2 linked regions of the Kitasatospora fiedleri genome follow. The protein of the gene in region 2 interacts with the protein of the main gene of each other region in a pairwise test. Links are inferred from orthologs where the notes say so. Each region holds a gene or a part of one and is shown on either strand. Other genes may lie near its edges. The genes, in order: QMQ26_RS26145 and QMQ26_RS22785.

What was found.
Region 1: the proteins of QMQ26_RS22785 (region 2) and QMQ26_RS26145 interact in binary tests that used the Escherichia coli proteins (3 or more experiments, as listed by UniProt). The link is inferred for Kitasatospora fiedleri from one-to-one orthologs.

What each region holds. Positions count from the first base shown.
Region 1 is NZ_OX419519.1:5,743,167-5,751,250, reverse strand. What follows is about bases 1,586-4,569. They hold QMQ26_RS26145 (ABC-F family ATP-binding cassette domain-containing protein), read right to left. Parts: upstream 3,885-4,569; coding sequence 2,286-3,884; downstream 1,586-2,285. Other genes in these bases: QMQ26_RS26140 (PQQ-binding-like beta-propeller repeat protein), read right to left, coding at 4,004-4,569; QMQ26_RS26150 (helix-turn-helix domain-containing protein), read right to left, coding at 1,679-1,912. In the rest of the region: QMQ26_RS26160 (Asp23/Gls24 family envelope stress response protein), read right to left, coding at 1-487; more of QMQ26_RS26140, read right to left, coding at 4,570-4,918; ypfJ (KPN_02809 family neutral zinc metallopeptidase), read left to right, coding at 5,117-6,004; QMQ26_RS26130 (glycoside hydrolase family 26 protein), read left to right, coding at 6,107-7,189; QMQ26_RS26125 (GNAT family N-acetyltransferase), read right to left, coding at 7,166-8,084. UniProt on the Escherichia coli protein: Genetic data indicate it may be involved in ribosome assembly or function.
Region 2 is NZ_OX419519.1:4,930,657-4,940,071, forward strand. What follows is about bases 1,877-6,191. They hold QMQ26_RS22785 (multifunctional oxoglutarate decarboxylase/oxoglutarate dehydrogenase thiamine pyrophosphate-binding subunit/dihydrolipoyllysine-residue succinyltransferase subunit), read right to left. Parts: upstream 5,824-6,191; coding sequence 2,077-5,823; downstream 1,877-2,076. Other genes in these bases: QMQ26_RS22790 (HAMP domain-containing sensor histidine kinase), read right to left, coding at 6,125-6,191. Also shown: QMQ26_RS22780 (serine/threonine-protein kinase), read right to left, coding at 1-1,810; more of QMQ26_RS22790, read right to left, coding at 6,192-7,273; QMQ26_RS22795 (response regulator transcription factor), read right to left, coding at 7,352-8,086; QMQ26_RS22800 (rhomboid-like protein), read left to right, coding at 8,403-9,116; lon (endopeptidase La), read left to right, coding at 9,266-9,415. UniProt on the Escherichia coli protein: E1 component of the 2-oxoglutarate dehydrogenase (OGDH) complex which catalyzes the decarboxylation of 2-oxoglutarate, the first step in the conversion of 2-oxoglutarate to succinyl-CoA and CO(2).

The sequences.
Region 1 (8,084 bases), 810 kb from region 2 along the record:
ACTGCACGCGGGGGCGCTTGCCGGAGGACGACGAGTCGTCCTCGTCCTCCTCGTCGTCGTCGGGGTCGTCGGGCAGGTGGACGTCGTTCACGGCGATGTTCACCTCGACCACCTCCAGGCCGGTCATCCGCTCGACCGCCTCGATGATGTCCCGGCGGACCTCGGCGGCCAGTTTGGGGATCACCACCCCGTACTCGACCACCAGCGCGATGTCGATGGCGGCCTGCTTCTCGCCGACCTCCGCCTTGATCCCGCGGCTCACGCCGGACTTCGAACCGGAACCCGGCACCCGGTCCCGCATCGCGCCGAACGTCCGGGAGAACCCGGTCCCCAGTGCGTGGATGCCGGCGACCTCCCGGGCGGCCATGCCGGCGATCTTCTCCACCACGCCGACGGCGAGGGAGGTGCTGCCGCGCTCACCGCTCGGGCGGTTCTCCGGCGCGTCCTTCTGCAGGTCCGCAGGGGTGGGGGTGTGGGGCTGCGTCATCTCGGGTCTCCTGACGTTTCGACACCAGCTATACCGCACATCACCTCAAGCCTGGCATTTCGCCGCGCGCCACGCACCGCAGGTACCTACAGATGGGGGCACGGGGAGCTGCGCCGCCCCCCGTGCCCCGTTCCGGCCGTCCGCTCCGGGTCAGAGCCCGGCGAGGTCCCGGAGCCGGCGCGCCTGCGCCTCGCGCTCGGCGGCGCGCTGCTGGTCGTAGGTGCGGTCGATGGCGCCGCGCAGCAGTGCCTTGGTCTCGATCACGGCGCTGCGCGGGGCGGCCAGCAGGGCGGCGATCAGGTCGGCGGCGGCGTCCTCGAGGTCGCCGAGGGGGACGGCCAGGTTGGCCAGGCCGATGGCGACCGCCTCGTCCGCGCTGATCCGGCGGCCGGTGGCGCAGATCTCCAACGCGCGGGCGTAGCCGACGAGTTCGGTGAGCGGCTTGGTGCCGGTGAGGTCGGGGACCAGGCCGAGGGAGGTCTCCTTCATGGCGAACTGGACGTCCTCGGCGACCACCCGCAGGTCGCAGGCGAGGGCGAGCTGGAAGCCCGCGCCGATCGCATGGCCCTGGACGGCGGCGACGGTGACCAGGTCGGTGCGGCGCCACCAGGTGAAGGCCTCCTGGTAGAAGGCGATGGTGGCGTCCAGCTCGGTGTCGGAGGAAGCGGCGAGGCCGAGGAAGGAGGGCTCGCCGGGGATGCCCTCGGGGGTGAACATGGCGCGGTCGAGGCCGGCCGAGAAGGAGCTGCCCTCGCCGCGGAGCAGCACGGCCCGGACGTTCCCGGGCAGGGCGCGGCCGACGCCCGCGAGGGCGCGCCACATCGCGGGGTCTGGGCGTTGCGGCGGGCGGGGTCACAGAGGGTGACGGTGGCGAGTTCGCCGTCCAGGTCGAGGCGGACGCCCGCCTTCTCCCACGCGGTGCGGTCGGCGTCGGGGATGTCGGTGCTCATGGCGGTTACCTTCCAGCGGCAGGGCAGGGGCACCCGCCGACCCCGACGGGCTACTGGAGGGTAACAAAGCGGCCGATCCCCGTACAGGAACGGGCGCGAAGGGGTCCGGAAACGGCGGTCGGCGGCTCGGGATGACCCGGCCGCCGATCCGTTGTGGAGCGTCGTGCATGGCGAGCAGCGTGCTGGTGAGCCGTGGGCGGCCGGAGCTGCTCGGGTGTCGCCCGCCCGAGGTGACGGCCCGTCAGGAACCGGCAGCGGCAGCGGCCTTGCCCTTGCCGCGGGTGGCGCCGCCCCGGCCCCGGAGGTTGACACCGGACTCGCTGAGCATGCGGTGGACGAAGCCGTAGGACCGGCCCGTCTCCTCCGCGAGAGCGCGGATGCTCGCCCCGGAGTCGTATTTCTTCTTGAGATCGGCCGCGAGCTTCTCACGCGCGGCACCTGTTACCCGGCTGCCCTTTTTCAGAGTCTCGGCCACCCGTGCCTCCTCGTAGAGGTGATCGGTCAGATTCCCATGATCACCCATTGCCCCGTTCCTGGCCACCCATTCGACAAGGTCCGTCACGGGAAAGCGGGGTCGAGCGGTGGTGCGCGCTCCGCACCAGGGCGCTCACGGAGGGTGTGCGCGCCCCCGCGCCGTTCGCCCCGCCGAGCGAATCCGCTGATCAGCCCGGACCGTCAGCGGGCAAACCGCGCGCTCCGACACGGAAAACGGCGGCGGTCCTCCCGGTGTTCCCGGACGGGACGGGGGATGAGTTCTCCTCGTACCGGCGACGGACCCCGCGTCTACGCGCGAGGTCCGTGCGGGGCCCGGAGCGGGCCGCCGGGGCGCCCGGCGTCCGGGCTGACGGTCAGGCCAGCGAGACCAGGTCGTGGTAGGCCGGGCTCCACAGGTCCTCGACGCCGTCCGGCAGCAGGATGATCCGCTCCGGCTGGAGCGCCTCCACCGCGCCCTCGTCGTGGGTGACCAGGACCACCGCGCCGGTGAAGGTGCGCAGCGCGCCGAGGATCTCCTCGCGGCTGGCCGGGTCGAGGTTGTTGGTCGGCTCGTCCAGCAGCAGCACGTTGGCGCTGGAGACCACCAGCGAGGCCAGCGCGAGCCTGGTCTTCTCGCCGCCGGAGAGCACCCCGGCCGGCTTGTCCACGTCGTCGCCGGAGAACAGGAAGGAGCCGAGGATCTTGCGGATCTGCACCAGGTCGGTGTCCGGCGCGGCGGAGCGCATGTTCTCCAGCACGCTGCGCTCGGGGTCGAGCGTCTCGTGCTCCTGCGCGTAGTAGCCGATCTTCAGGCCGTGGCCCGGGATCACCTCGCCGGTGTCCGGCTGCTCCACGCCGGCCAGCATCCGCAGCAGGGTGGTCTTGCCCGCGCCGTTGAGGCCGAGGATGACGACCCGGGAGCCACGGTCGATCGCCAGGCCCACGTCGGTGAAGATCTCCAGCGAGCCGTAGGACTTCGACAGGCCCTCGGCCGTCAGCGGGGTCTTGCCGCACGGGGCCGGGTCGGGGAAGCGCAGCTTGGCGACCTTGTCGGAGACCCGGACCTGCTCCAGGCCGGAGAGCAGCTTCTCGGCGCGGCGGGCCATGTTCTGCGCGGCGACCGTCTTGGTGGCCTTGGCGCGCATCTTGTCGGCCTGCGAGTTGAGCGTCGCGGCCTTCTTCTCCGCGTTGGCCCGCTCGCGCTTGCGGCGCTTCTCGTCGTCCTCGCGCTGCTGCTGGTACTGCTTCCAGCCCATGTTGTAGATGTCGATCGCGGAGCGGTTGGCGTCCAGGTAGAAGACCTTGTTGACGACCGTCTCGACCAGGTCGACGTCGTGCGAGATGACGATGAAGCCGCCCTTGTAGGTCTTCAGGAAGTCCCGCAGCCAGGCGATGGAGTCCGCGTCGAGGTGGTTGGTGGGCTCGTCGAGCAGCAGGATGTCGGCGTCCGAGAAGAGGATTCGGGCCAGCTCGACCCGGCGGCGCTGGCCGCCGGAGAGGGTGTGCAGCTCCTGGCCCAGGATGCGGTCCGGCAGGCCGAGCGCGGCGGCGATGGTGGCGGCCTCGGCCTCGGCGGCGTAGCCGCCCTTGGTGAGGAACTCGGTCTCCAGCCGGGCGTACTTCTTCATCGCGTTGTCGCGGGTGGCGCCCTTGCCGTTGGCCATCCGCTCCTCGTTCTCGCGCATCTTCCTGAGCACGGTGTCGAGTCCGCGGGCGGACAGGATGCGGTCCCGGGCGAGGACGTCGAGGTCTCCGGTGCGCGGGTCCTGCGGGAGGTAGCCGACCTCGCCGGAGGAGGTGACCGTGCCGCCGGCCGGGAGGCCCTCGCCGGCCAGCACCTTCGTCAGGGTGGTCTTGCCCGCGCCGTTGCGGCCGACCAGGCCGATCCGGTCGCCCGGGGCGATCCGGAAGCTGGCGGACTCGATCAGGATGCGGGCACCGGCACGAAGCTCCAGGGCGTTCGCGGAAATCATGGCTGGGGTCTCTCCTCGACGTGGCTATGGCACTCAGCCATTGGGCCCAAGTCTACGGGAGGGCGGGAAGGCCTTTTCCGGGCCCGGCCGGCGGGCGGTGCCGGCCGGGCCCCGGGAGGTCACTTCGCGCAGGACGGGCGGGCCGCGGCGAACGGGGCCCCGGCGGTGCCGCAGGCGGCCTCGCGCAGGCCCAGGGTGGTGTCGTAGACCCAGCTGCCGATCACCGGGCCGTCCTCGACCGAGACCCGGTGGCCGTCCAGCCGGCGCAGCACCACGTCGGGGCCGGTGCTGAGGAAGTTGCCGCGGTCGGTGAGCGAGAACACCATGACGCCGCCGGGCTGCTGGCGGGCCGCGGCGGCGGTGGCGGCCGGGCACAGCCGGGGCACCAGCACCGCGTCGTCGGTCTGCGCGGTGCGCACCGGGTCGAAGGTGCAGCCCGCCGGGGGGCGAGAGTTGAAGCGCAGGTCGCCGTCGCGCTCGCGGAAGCCCATCAGCAGGCCGGGGGTGACCACCGTCACGAACGCGTCGTTGACCTTGTCGTCGGACGGGTGCAGGGCGTCGGCGGCGCGCTGGACCATGAGCTGCGCGCGCTCATCCTCGGTGCGGGTGTCCGCGCCCGGCTCGCCGTCGGCGCGCAGCCAGTCGGCCAGGCCGGGGAAGCCGCGGTGCCAGCGCACCGAGTGGTCGGTGGTGTCGACCGCGGTGACCATGCCGTCGTCCCAGACCACCACGGCGTCCTGGCCGACCCGGACCAGGTGCAGCGCGGTGGCGCCCTCGCGGCGGTAGGACCACAGCCGCTCGCCGGTGGTCGGCGAGTAGGCCTCCACGCCGGGGCCGACCTGGAGGTCGGCCTGCGCCGCGCCGGTCGACTGCGCGCTCACCGGGCTGGCGTCCGCCGCGCCGGGGACCACCCGGTCGCCGAACGGCTCGGGCCGGTTGGCGTGGGCCGCCGCACCGGCCGCGAGGACCAGCAGAGCGGCGGCGGCGGGCAGGACCGATCTCGGCGACAGGCTTCGCAGCGGGTTGAAGGACACCCGCGGAGTTTATCCGGCGGGTGCTGACGGGGGCCCGCGGTTTACCGGCCGCCCGCTCGGGCGTGTCACTGGTCCATACCTTTATCCGGGTCCGACACGACCCCGCCCGACCTGCGGGGCAGAGGAAGGGGCGCATGCCCGCGGCCGGTTAGGGTACGCGTGCGGCGGCCCCACGGACTGTTACAGAGGTGAGACGGAATGCAGTTTGACGACGATGCTCAGCTCGACAGCTCACAGGTGCAGGACCGGCGCGGCATCCCCGGCGGCGGACTGGCGGTCGGCGGCGGGGTGGTCGGCCTGCTCGGACTCGTCGTGGCGCTGCTGTTCGGGGTGGACCCGGGCATGTTCGGCGGCTCCTCCCAGCCGGCCGCGCCGCCGGTCGGCCAGGCCACCAGCTCCGCCCAGCTGGCCTCGGCCTGCAAGACCGGCGCGGACGCCAACAAGCGGCAGGACTGCCGGATCCTGGCCGTGGTCAACAGCGTCCAGACCTACTGGCAGTCCGAGTTCACGACCGAGGGCCGGGACTACCGCCAGGCGTCCACCGTGCTGTTCACCGACCGGGTCGACACCGCCTGCGGCGCGGCGACCTCCGCGGTCGGGCCGTTCTACTGCCCCGGCGACGGCAAGGCCTACTTCGACCTGGGCTTCTTCGACGACATGACCCGGCAGCTGGGCGCCCAGGGCGGGCCGTTCGCCGAGGCGTACGTGGTGGCGCACGAGTACGGGCACCACGTGCAGGACCTGCTGGGCACCACGGCCAAGGTCGGCAACGACCGGCAGGGCGCGGACAGCGGCTCGGTCAAGCTGGAGCTCCAGGCCGACTGCTACGCGGGGGTGTGGACGCACCACGCCACCACCACCCCGCAGCCCTCCACCGGGCGGCCGCTGATCACCCAGCTGACCGACCAGGACATCGCGCTGGCCCTGGACGCCGCCGGTTCGGTGGGCGACGACCGGATCCAGCAGCGCTCCACCGGGCGCACCAATCCGGAGACCTGGACGCACGGCTCCTCGGCGCAGCGCCAGCAGTGGTTCACGACCGGCTACCGCAGCGGCGACCCGGCCAGTTGCAACACCTTCGGCTGACCGGCCCCCCGCTTGACCCGTTGGGGTGACTTGGGGCATTTATGACGGTCCGTCAGGCTAGGCTCCTGAGGCCGGAATCGTCCCTGGACCCACGGAGATCCCATGCGTCTCGGCCGCCTGACCCTGGCCGCCGCCGCGCTGCTGCTGGTGACCACCGCGAGCGTGCCCTCGGGCACGCCGCTGAGCCAGACCGAGCGCCACGCGGCGCTCTCCTCTGACGCCATCCAGCCGCGCGGCGCGGCGCCCCGTCCGGCGGTGCAGCGGGCGGTGCACGAGGTGCCGTTCGGCGCCTTCGTCGGCTCCTGGGACAGCTACATCCCGAACATCGCCCGGATGGCCTCCTGGCTGAACAACGCCAACCTGCAGGTCGGCCACACCTACCTGGCGGGCAACGGCTGGCAGGACATCGAGGGCGAGCCGCTGGTGCTCGGCCTCTGGTCGCAGTGGCGGCAGTCCGACCCGGGGCGGCGGCTGGTGCTCGGCGTGCCGATGCTCGTCCCCAACGAGGGCAACGTGCCGGACGCCGAGGTGGCCCGGCTGCTGGCCCGCGGCAACCAGGGCGAGTTCGACCAGCACTTCCTGCGGCTGGCCCGGAAGCTGGTGGCCTTCGGCGGCGGCGACACCGTCATCACCCTGGGCTGGGAGATGAACGGCGTCACCTACACCTCGCGCTGCAAGCCCGACCCGACGGCCTGGAAGGCGTACTGGCGGCGGATCGTCGGCGTGATGCGCTCGGTGCCCGGCCAGCACTTCTCCTTCGACTTCACCCCCACCCGCGGGCTGGACGCCATCCCCTGGACGCGCTGCTACCCGGGCGACGACGTGGTCGACATCATCGGCATGGACAGCTACGACCAGCCCGCGGGCGGCACCTTCGACGAGTACGTCTCCGAGCCGTACGGGCTGCAGGACCAGGTGGAGTTCGCCGCCAAGCGCGGCAAGCCGGTGTCCTACCCGGAGTGGGGGCTGTTCCGCAACGGCGACAACCCGGAGTTCGTCCGGCGGATGGTGGAGTGGATGCGCACCCACGACACCGCCTACCAGACCGTCACCGACTACTGCCCGCACGGCTTCTGGCAGTGCAAGGACAACCCGAAGTCGGCGGCGGTGTACCGGCAGCTGATGTCGGGCTCCTCCGGGGCGCTCGGGCCGGTGAAGAACTCACCGCAGGCGCCGTCGCGCTAGCGCCTCCTTCAGCTTCGGCATCCGGGTGCGCAGCAGGTGCACGGCGGCGATCCGGGCCCGGACCCGCAGGGCGCGGGCGGCGGCGGCGGGGGCGAGCCGGCCGGGGCCGAGCACCAGGCGCTGGTTGGACAGCTGGTCCGGGCGCCAGCGCTGCTTGTACGGCTCCTGGCCGCGCAGCAGGCTGAGCTGCGGGATGCCGGCCGCGCGGACCTCGTCCAGGGCGGCGCCGAACAGCAGGCCGGCGATGTCCAGCTTCTCCCGGAGCCCGGGGTGCGCGCCGTACATGTAGAGGCCGCCGAACGGGGCGCCGAGGATCACCAGGTTCACCGCCACCACCTCGCCGTCCAGCTCGAACCGGTGTATCGCGGCCCGGCCGGTCGCCACCAGGCCGGCGGTCGACTCGGTCAGGTGCTCGGCGAAGCGCGCGGTGCGGTGCTCCGGGGTGACCCCGCGGTCCTGCCACTGGAGCATGTGCAGGCGCAGCAACTCGCTGACCGTGTACGGGACTTCCTCGGGGGTCGCGGAGTGCACCAGCACCCCCGAGCTGGCGATCTTGCGGAGCTTGACCCGGCTGCGCTGGGCGGTCTTGCCGGGCAGCCGCTTGAGCAGCTCGTCCATCGGCACGGCCGGCAGGTACTGGCAGAGCGAGTCGGTGAACCGGTGCCGGCGGCCCCGCCAGTGCGCGTACACCCGCTGCACGGCCGCCGACGGGTGCACCTCGCGCAGCTCCAGGCTGTGCCAGGGGCGGCGCAGCGGCAGGGCGGCGGCCAGTTCGGCGGCGGCCCGGTCGGCGCAGTCGTCGTCGAGCAGCACGTCGGTGAAGTCGACCAGGCCCGCGCCCAGGTTGGTCAGCCCGCCGAACGGGCCGCGGCGGCGCAGCGCGGCGGCCCCGACC
Region 2 (9,415 bases):
AGACCGCGCCGTCGTTGGTGACGTTGGTGATCTTCATGATCGCCACGCTCCAGCTCTGCCGGTTGCGCACGCAGATCATCCGGCCCGGCGGCAGGTCCCCGTACGGGAACGCGGCGCTGGGGTTCTTGTCGATGGCGTCCGAGCACTCCTGCGGGGTGAGCGAGTCCGCCTTGCTGAGGTAGCGGTCGAAGTCGTCCGGCACGGACAGCTTGTCGTAGCCCGGCCGCACCAGGTCGTCGTTGACCGAGGTCGGCACCACCTTGCCGTTGACCAGGTCGAAGCCGTAGTCGCTGCTGGGCGCGGACAGCTCGCGGTCGGTGTAGACCGCGGTGAACCCGGCGGGCGCCCCGCTCGGGCGGGCCGACCCGGAGGGCGAGGACTTCGGGCTGCCGGAGGCGGACGGCGACGCCGACACCTGGTCCCGGCTCACGCTGTCGCCCCCGGCACCGCCGCCGGTGGGGCTCGGACCGACCGTGACGGTCTCGGTGGCGACCGGGGTGCCCCCGGTGTCGCCGCCCAGCTGCTTCATCAGCACCAGCCCGCCCGCCGTCCCGGCCAGCAGGGTCACCAGCGCGACGATCAGCAGGGTCTTCCAGGACACCCCGCGGTGACGCTCCGCCGGTCCGGCCGGGGCCGGACCGGCGGCGAGCGGGACGGCCGGGCCGGGCGGCGGGGTGTGCTGCTCGGCCGGCCGCACCGTCGGGTCGGCCGGGGCCACCGGGCCGGTGACCGCCTCGGAGACCGGGGTGGGCGGCCCGAACACGCCCGCCGGCGGCGCCACCGGGGCGTGCTGCTGCCGCACCGGCGGCGCGAGCGGCTGCGGGGGAGTGGCCGGCAGGGTCGGCGGCGCGGCCGGCAGCGGGGTCGGCGGGGTCCGCGGCAGGTCGGAGCGCCGGGTGATCTCGGTGTTCACCTGCCCCGGCAGCCAGTCCTCGCCGAACCGCAGCTGCCCGCCCACCACCGGGTGCTCGCGGGCCGCCAGGATGATCTCGGCGGGCGTCGGCCGGTCCGCCGGGTCCTTCGCCAGGCAGCGCCCGATCAGCTCGCGCAGCGGTGCGGGCACGCCGTTCAGCTCCGGCTGCTCGTGCACCACCCGGTACAGCACCGCGGTGTCCGGGCCGTCGCCGAACGGCGGCGCGCCGCCCGCCACGTACGCGGCCAGCGCGCCCAGCGCGAACACGTCGGTGGCCGCGGTGACCGGCCGGCCCTGGGCCTGCTCCGGCGACATGAACGCCGGCGAGCCGATCCGGTAGCCGGTGCCGGTCAGCGCCGTCGCGTCGGCGGCCCGGGCGATGCCGAAGTCGATCACCCGCGGCCCGTCCGCGGCCACCAGCACGTTGGCCGGCTTGAGGTCCCGGTGCACCACCCGCACGCTGTGGATCGCCTGCAGCGCCTCCGCGATGCCGCCCACCAGCAGCAGCACCGTCCGCACCGGCAGCGCCCCGTGCTCGCGCACCACCTGCTGGAGCGACGGACCCGGCACGTACGAGGTGACCAGCCAGGGCGCGCCCGACTCCAGGCCGCCGGAGTCGATCACCTGCGCCGTGTACAGCCCGTGGATGCGCTGGGCGCTGCTCACCTCCTGCGCGAAGCGGCGGCGGAACTCCCCGTCCTCGGCGAACTCCGGCCGCACCACCTTGAGCGCCACCGGGCGGCCGCCCGGCGTGTACGACAGGTAGACCCGGCCCATGCCGCCGGCGCCGAGCCGGGCGAACAGCCGGTAGCCGCCGACCTCGCGGGGGTCGTCCGGCAGCAGCGGCTGGAAGACCGGTGGGAGCGGAGCGGCGTGCTGCGGAGTGTCGGCTGCCATGAGGCGGGTCCCCCTCGGATGAGCGTGTCGAAAGACGGCCGTCCGGCGCGCGGCGCCCGGAACGGCGAACCACAACCTATCGACCCGTCAGAACCCGTGCAGCCCACCGGCTCCCGCAGCGCGTCACGGTCCGGAAACGGAACCGGAAGCGGAAGCGGAAGCAGAACCGGAAGCGGAAGCGGAAACGCCCCCGCCCCCGGAGAACCGGGGACGGGGGCGATCCGTTCCGTGCCGTACGGCGTCGTGCCGTGCCGCGCCTCAGCGCGTCAGAGCGAGAACACCTCTTCGATCAGCGCCTGCTGCTCGGCGGCGTGCCGCTTGGCGGAGCCGACCGCGGGGGCCGAGGAGGCCGTGCGGGCGACCCGGCGCAGCCGGGCGTTGCCACCGGAGCGGCCGACCACGACCTGCAGGTGGTCGACCAGGTTCATCGCGATGAACGGCCAGGCACCCTGGTTGGCCGGCTCCTCCTGCGCCCAGACGAACTGGACGTCCTCGCCGTAGCGGCTCAGCTCCTCCTGGAGCTCGGCCACCGGCAGCGGGTACAGGCGCTCGACCCGGACGATCGCGGTGTCGGTGGTGCCGCGCGCGGTCCGGGCCGCCTCCAGGTCGTAGTAGAACTTGCCGGAGGTGATGACCACCTTGCGGACCTGCGCCGGGTCGACCGTGCTGTCCCCGATCACCGGGCGGAACGAGCCGCTCAGGAACTCGGAGGTGGCGGACGCCGCGGCCTTCAGGCGCAGCATCGACTTCGGGGTGAAGACGATGAGCGGCTTGTGGTGCGGGTTGTGCGCCTGCCAGCGCAGCAGGTGGAAGTAGTTCGACGGCAGGGTCGGCATGGCGACCGTCATGTTGTCCTGCGCGCACAGCTGGAGGAAGCGCTCCGGGCGGGCGGACGAGTGGTCCGGGCCCTGGCCCTCCATGCCGTGCGGCAGCAGCAGGGTGACGCCGGAGTGCTGGCCCCACTTCTGCTCGGCCGACGCGATGTACTCGTCGACCATGGTCTGCGCGCCGTTGACGAAGTCGCCGAACTGCGCCTCCCACATGACCAGCGCGTTCGGGCGGGTCAGCGAGTAGCCGTACTCGAAGCCCATCGCCGCGTACTCGCTGAGCAGCGAGTCGTAGACGGTGAACCGGGCCTGGTCCTCGGTCAGGTACATCAGCGGGGTGTAGTCCTCGCCGGTGTTCCGGTCGATCAGCACCGCGTGGCGCTGGCCGAAGGTGCCGCGGCGGGAGTCCTGGCCGGCCAGCCGGACCGGGTGGCCCTCCATCAGCAGCGAGCCGATGGCGAGCGCCTCGCCGGTGGCCCAGTCGATGGTGTTGTCCTCGACCGAGGCGGCGCGGCGCTGCAGCTGCGGCAGCAGGCGCGGGTGCACGGTCAGCCAGTCCGGCAGGTTGACCTGCGAGGCGGCGATCCGCTTGACCATCTCGGCGGAGATGCCGGTCTGGATGGAGACCGGGAAGTCCGCGACCGGGCGGCCGGCCTCGGCCTGGGCCGGGGCGGCGACGGCCTCGCGGACCTCGGCGAACACCTTCTCCAGCTGGCCCTGGAAGTCCTGGAGCGCCTGCTCGGCCTCTTCCATGGTGATGTCGCCGCGACCGATCAGCGCCTCGGTGTAGAGCTTGCGCACCGAGCGCTTCTTGTCGATCAGGTCGTACATCAGCGGCTGGGTGAACGACGGGTTGTCGGCCTCGTTGTGACCGCGGCGGCGGTAGCAGATGAGGTCGATCACGACGTCCTTGTGGAACTGCTGGCGGAACTCGAAGGCCAGCCGCGCGACGCGGACCACGGCCTCCGGGTCGTCGCCGTTCACGTGGAAGATCGGCGCCTCGATCATCCGGGCCACGTCGGTGCAGTACATCGAGGAGCGCGAGGAGGCCGGGGCGGCGGTGAAGCCGACCTGGTTGTTGACCACGATGTGCACGGTGCCGCCGGTGCGGTAGCCGCGCAGCTGCGACATGTTCAGGGTCTCCGCGACCACGCCCTGGCCCGCGAAGGCCGCGTCGCCGTGGATCTGGATCGGCAGCACCGGGAAGGTGGTGCCGCCGAAGTCCAGGATGTCCTGCTTGGCGCGGGCGATGCCCTCGACGACCGGGTCGACGGTCTCCAGGTGCGAGGGGTTGGCGGCCAGCGACACCTTGATGGTCTCGCCGTCCAGGCCGGTGAAGGTGCCCTCGGAGCCCAGGTGGTACTTCACGTCGCCGGAGCCGTGCATCGACTTCGGGTCGAGGTTGCCCTCGAACTCGCCGAAGATCTTGCCGAACGGCTTGCCGACGATGTTCGCCAGCACGTTCAGCCGGCCGCGGTGGGCCATGCCGATGACGGCCTCGTCGAGGCGGTGCTCGGCGGCGGCGTCGATGGTGGCGTCCAGCAGCGGGATGAGCGACTCGCCGCCCTCCAGCGAGAAGCGCTTCTGCCCGACGTACTTGGTCTGCAGGAAGGTCTCGAACGCCTCGGCCGAGTTCAGCCGGCGCAGGATGCGCAGCTGCTCCTCGCGCTCCGGCTTGGTGTACGGCTTCTCCAGGCGCTCCTGCAGCCAGGTGCGCTGCGCCGGGTCCTGGATGTGCATGTACTCGATGCCGACGGTGCGGCAGTAGGTGTTGCGCAGCAGGCCGAGGATGTCGCGGAGCTTCATCATCTTCTGGCCGCCGAAGCCGCCGACCGCGAACTCGCGCTCCAGGTCCCACAGGGTGAGGCCGTGCGAGACGACGTCCAGGTCGGGGTGCTTGCGCTGCATGTACTCCAGCGGGTCGGTGTCGGCCATCAGGTGGCCGCGGACCCGGTAGGAGTGGATCAGCTCGATGACCCGGGCGGTCTTGTTGACCTCGTCGTCGTGGGTGGTGGCCACGTCGGTGGCCCAGCGCACCGGCTCGTACGGGATGCGCAGGGACTCGAACACCTCGTCGTAGAAGTTGTTCGCGCCCAGCAGCAGCTGGTGGATCGAGCGCAGGAACTCGCCCGAGGCCGCGCCCTGGATGACCCGGTGGTCGTAGGTCGAGGTCAGGGTCATGGTCTTGGAGATGCCCAGGCGGGCCAGCGTCTCCTGGGAGGAGCCCTGGAACTCGGCCGGGTACTCCATGGCGCCGACGCCGACGATGGTGCCCTGGTTCTGCATCAGGCGCGGCACCGAGTGCACGGTGCCGATGCCGCCGGGGTTGGTCAGCGAGATCGTGACGCCGGTGAAGTCGTCCATGGTCAGCTTGTTGGCGCGGGCCCGGCGGACGATGTCCTCGTAGGCCTGCCAGAAGCCGAAGAAGTCGAGCGTCTCGGCCTTCTTGATGGCCGCGACGACCAGCTGGCGGTCGCCGTTCGGCTTGACCAGGTCGATGGCGAGGCCCAGGTTCACGTGCTCGGGCTTCACCAGGTAGGACTTGCCGTCCTCCACCTTGTAGCTGTGGTTCATGCCGGGGTTGGCCTTCACGGCCTGGACCAGCGCGTAGCCGATCAGGTGGGTGAAGGACACCTTGCCGCCGCGGGCCCGCTGCAGGTGGTTGTTGATGACGATGCGGTTGTCGATCAGCAGCTTCGCCGGCACGGCGCGCACCGAGGTGGCGGTCGGAACCTCCAGCGAGGCGTCCATGTTGGACGCCACGGCCTTGGCCGGGCCGCGCAGCTGGACCAGCTCGGGACCCTCCGCGGCGGCCTTCGCGGGCGCGGCGGCGGCCGGGGCGGCCGCCTTCGGCGCGGGCGGCGCGGCGGGGGCGGCCGGGAGCGGCGCGGGAGCGGCCACCGGCTGCGCGGGCGCCGGCGCGACGGGCGCGGGGGCGGCGGGCGCGGCCGGAGCTGCGGCAACGGGAGCGGCAACGGGGGTCGGCTGGGCGCCGACCGGAGTTGCGGCCTGGGTCACTGGAGTCACCTCGGTACCGGGCTTGTAGTCGGCGAAAAAGTCCCACCAGGCACGGTCGACCGAGGCCGGGTCCTGGAGGTACTGCTGGTAGATCTCGTCGACGAGCCACTCATTGGGGCCGAAGCCAGTGGAGCTTGCCGAGCTGGGGGTTTCTTGGTGTGGCGACACGGGGCAACCGCCCTCTTCCGCTTCCTTTTGGGATGGTGGACAGCGGGGATTAAGGCTACGCCTCCGACCAGTGATCGCGCAGTCCCCGGTGGTCAGGCGTCGCCCAGATCACATCGCCGGGCTGGTTTTTGGCTGAATCCGAGCGTTAGAGATGCCGGAAATCAGGGAACTCGGCCCCTGATCGGTCGTGGTCATACCGGCGGAAAATCGGACGAACCAGTGGTCTGGACCATTTTACGGCTCGGGCCGGGGACCGGCACCGAGCAGCCCGGCCCCGGTTTGTACCGATTGCGCCACAGTCTCAGGCCGGGACCGGCGCCTCACCCGGGAGGGTGACCTCGATCCGGCAGCCCGCGGCCGCCTCCGCCACCCGAATCCGGCCGCCGTGCAGGTCCACCGCCCAGCGCGCGATCGCCAGTCCCAGGCCCGTCCCGCCGTCGCTGCCCGGCCCCAGCGCGGTCGGCGAACCGCTGCGGCCGAACCGCTCGAAGACCCGCTCGCGGTCCGCCGCCGGGATGCCCGGGCCCTGGTCCTCGACCTCCAGCAGCAGCCCGCCGCCCTCCGCCGCCCGGGCCCGCACCGTCACGGTGCCGCCGGCCGGCGAGTGCTTGCAGGCGTTGTCCACCAGGTTGGCCACCACCTGGTGCAGCCGCTCCGCGTCCGCCACCGCCGCCAGGTCGGCCGGCTGCACGTCCAGCGCCAGCCGGACGTCCTCGCGCCGGGCGTACGCGCCGCCCGCCGTCGCGCCGTCCACCGTCACCCCGCGCAGCACCCCGTCCAGGAACGGGCCGACCCGGAACGGGCGGGAGTCCAGCGGGACCACGCCGTCGTCCAGCTTCGACAGGTCCAGCAGGTGGGTGACCAGCCGGCCCAGCCGCTCGGTCTGCTCCAGCGCGGTGCCCAGGTTCTTCGGGTCCGGCTTCACCACGCCGTCCACCACGTTCTCCAGCAGGCCGCGCAGCGCCGCGATCGGCGTGCGCAGCTCGTGCGAGACGTTGGCGATCAGCTCGCGGCGGTGCCGGTCGGCGGCCTCCAGGTCGCCCGCCATCCGGTTGAAGGTGTCGGCCAGCTCGCCGATCTCGTCCCGCGAGGACACCTCGACCCGGGCGCTGTAGTCGCCCTCCGCCATCGACCGCGCCGCCGCCGTCATGTCGCGCAGCGGCGCCGTCAGGCCGTTCGCCAGGAACTGCATGAACAGCAGCGAGGCGATCAGCGAGAAGATCATGATCAGCCGGATCTGGGTCTCCGAGCGGATCGCCACCACCACCATCCCGGTGGCCAGCACCACCGAGACGACCACCAGCATGGCCAGCTTGCCCTTGATCGACCGGACCGGGTCGAACGGGCGGATGTCGGCCCACACCCGGTGCGCGGCGCGCGCCGCGAGCGAGGGCCGGGGCCGGGGGGAAGCCGGTTCGGCTTCCCCGTTGCGTTGCTGCGGAAAGGTCATGGTGTCCCTGCGACTCGTGCTCGGGGCGGGGCGGGGGCAGCCGCGCGGGCCCGCGGGCCCGGGACCGGCGGGGCCCGGTCAGGACAGCGGGGCCTCCAGCGCGTACCCCACGCCGTGCACCGTGCGGATCCAGCTCGCGCCGATCTTCCGGCGCAGCGCCTTCACGTGGCTGTCCACCGTGCGGGTGCCGGACGCGTCGGTCCAGTCCCACACCTCGGCCAGCAGCTGCTCGCGGGTCAGCACCGCGCGCGGCTGCGCCGCCAGGCAGGCCAGCAGGTCGAACTCGGTCGGCGTCAGGTGCACGTCGCCCGAGCCCAGCCGGACCCGGCGCTGCACGTGGTCGATCTCCAGCTCGCCGAACCGCAGCGACCCCAGCGCGGGGGTGCGGGCCGCCTGCTGGGCGCGCTCCACCCGGCGCAGCAGCACGTTCACCCGGGCCGCCAGCTCGCGCATCGAGAACGGCTTGGTCATGTAGTCGTCCGCGCCGACGCCCAGGCCCACCAGCAGGTCCGTCTCGTCGTCCCGCGCGGTCAGCATCAGCACCGGCACCGGGCGCTGCGCCTGAATCCGGCGGCACACCTCCAGGCCGTCGAAGCCCGGCAGCATGATGTCGAGCACCACCAGGTCCGGCTGCCAGGTGTGGAACCCGTCCACCGCGCCCGGCCCGTCGTGGGCCACCGCCACCTTGAAGCCCTCTGCTCCCAGCCGGGCCGCGATCGATTCGGCGATGGTGGGCTCGTCCTCCACGACGAGCACCCGTCGCTGGGTGCCCACCGGCCCACTGCTGATCGTCTCTTGCTGGATCTCTGTCACGGTCACGCCACCGCCCCCAGGGCTCGCGGGCCGGCCGTCCGGGGGGACGGCGGGCTCCGCTCGTAGTCGTCTTGTTCCGTCGTCGTCTTGCTTCCGCCGTGCCGTTCCGCGCGGGAGCGCCCGTCCGCGGTCGCGGCCGGTTTGGCAGGTCCCCGCTCGGACGGGCACGGGCCGATACCTTACCCGGAGCACTTGCGAGCCGTAACGGTACGTGTGCGAGCGGCAGGTGCCGGGGCGGAGGTCTTCACAGAAGTTCCTCAGACGGCTCTCACCCGGCACCCGTATCGTGGGCCGGACAAGGCGTTCTGGAGGCACCATGACCAGCGCGGAACTGCGTCGACGACTGATCCGCCCCGGGCTGCGGGCCGTGCCCACCCCGCGGGCCAACCCGTTCGCACTCGGTTACCTCGCGCTGCTGCTCGGCACCACCCTGTACGCGCGCCTGGGCGACCCGGAGACCGTGCACCGGCTCCAGTCCCTCTCCTCCACCGACGCGCACAACCTGCTCGTCCACCCCGCCCTCTCCCTGGTCGGCAGCGGCCTGTGGGTCGCCGGACCGGTCTGGATGCCGTACTTCTGGGCCTTCGCCCTCACCGTCGCACCCTTGGAACGACGCGTCGGCGGCCTTCGTGCCCTCGGCGTCTTCGGCGCCGGCCACGTCGCCGCGACGCTGCTCTCGCAGGCCGTCGTGGTCGCCGCGGTGGCGACCGGCCGGGCCGAGAAGGAGCTGCTCGACGCGATGGACATCGGCGTCTCGTACGGCGTCCTCGCCTCGCTGGGCGCGCTCGCCGGGCTGCTCGGCCCGGTGGGGCGGCGGACCGCGCTGGGCGCGGGCGTCGCGCTGGTCGGCCACCAGCTGGTGACCGACCCCGACCTGGTCACCTCGGTCGGCCACCCGGCGGCCCTGGCGGTGGGCGTCTCGCTCTGGCCGCTGCTGCGCGGCCGCGGGCCCCGGCCGCCGTGGCGGGTGCGGCGGGCGCCGGCCTGGCAGGTCCGGCCCCGCCCGGAGACCGCGTCCGCCGAGGGCTGACCGCCCGGCCCCCGCGCCGAACCCCGCGCCCCGACCGGGGTGCGGGGTTCTCGCGCTGCGTTCACTGACGGTGAACAACGGGTGGGGAACAATCGCGGTGCACCGAACCTTAGTCAGGTCAGCTCAACTTCACTGACTGGGGAGAGATCATGGCATCGACGTCCGTTCCACTCACCCTGCCCGTGCTGCCGCTCGACGACGAGGTAGTGCTTCCCGGCATGGTGGTTCCGTTGGAGCTCTCGAATCCCGAGGTGCGGGCCGCCGTGGAGGCGGCGCGCGCCGGGAGCGCCGGGGGCAAG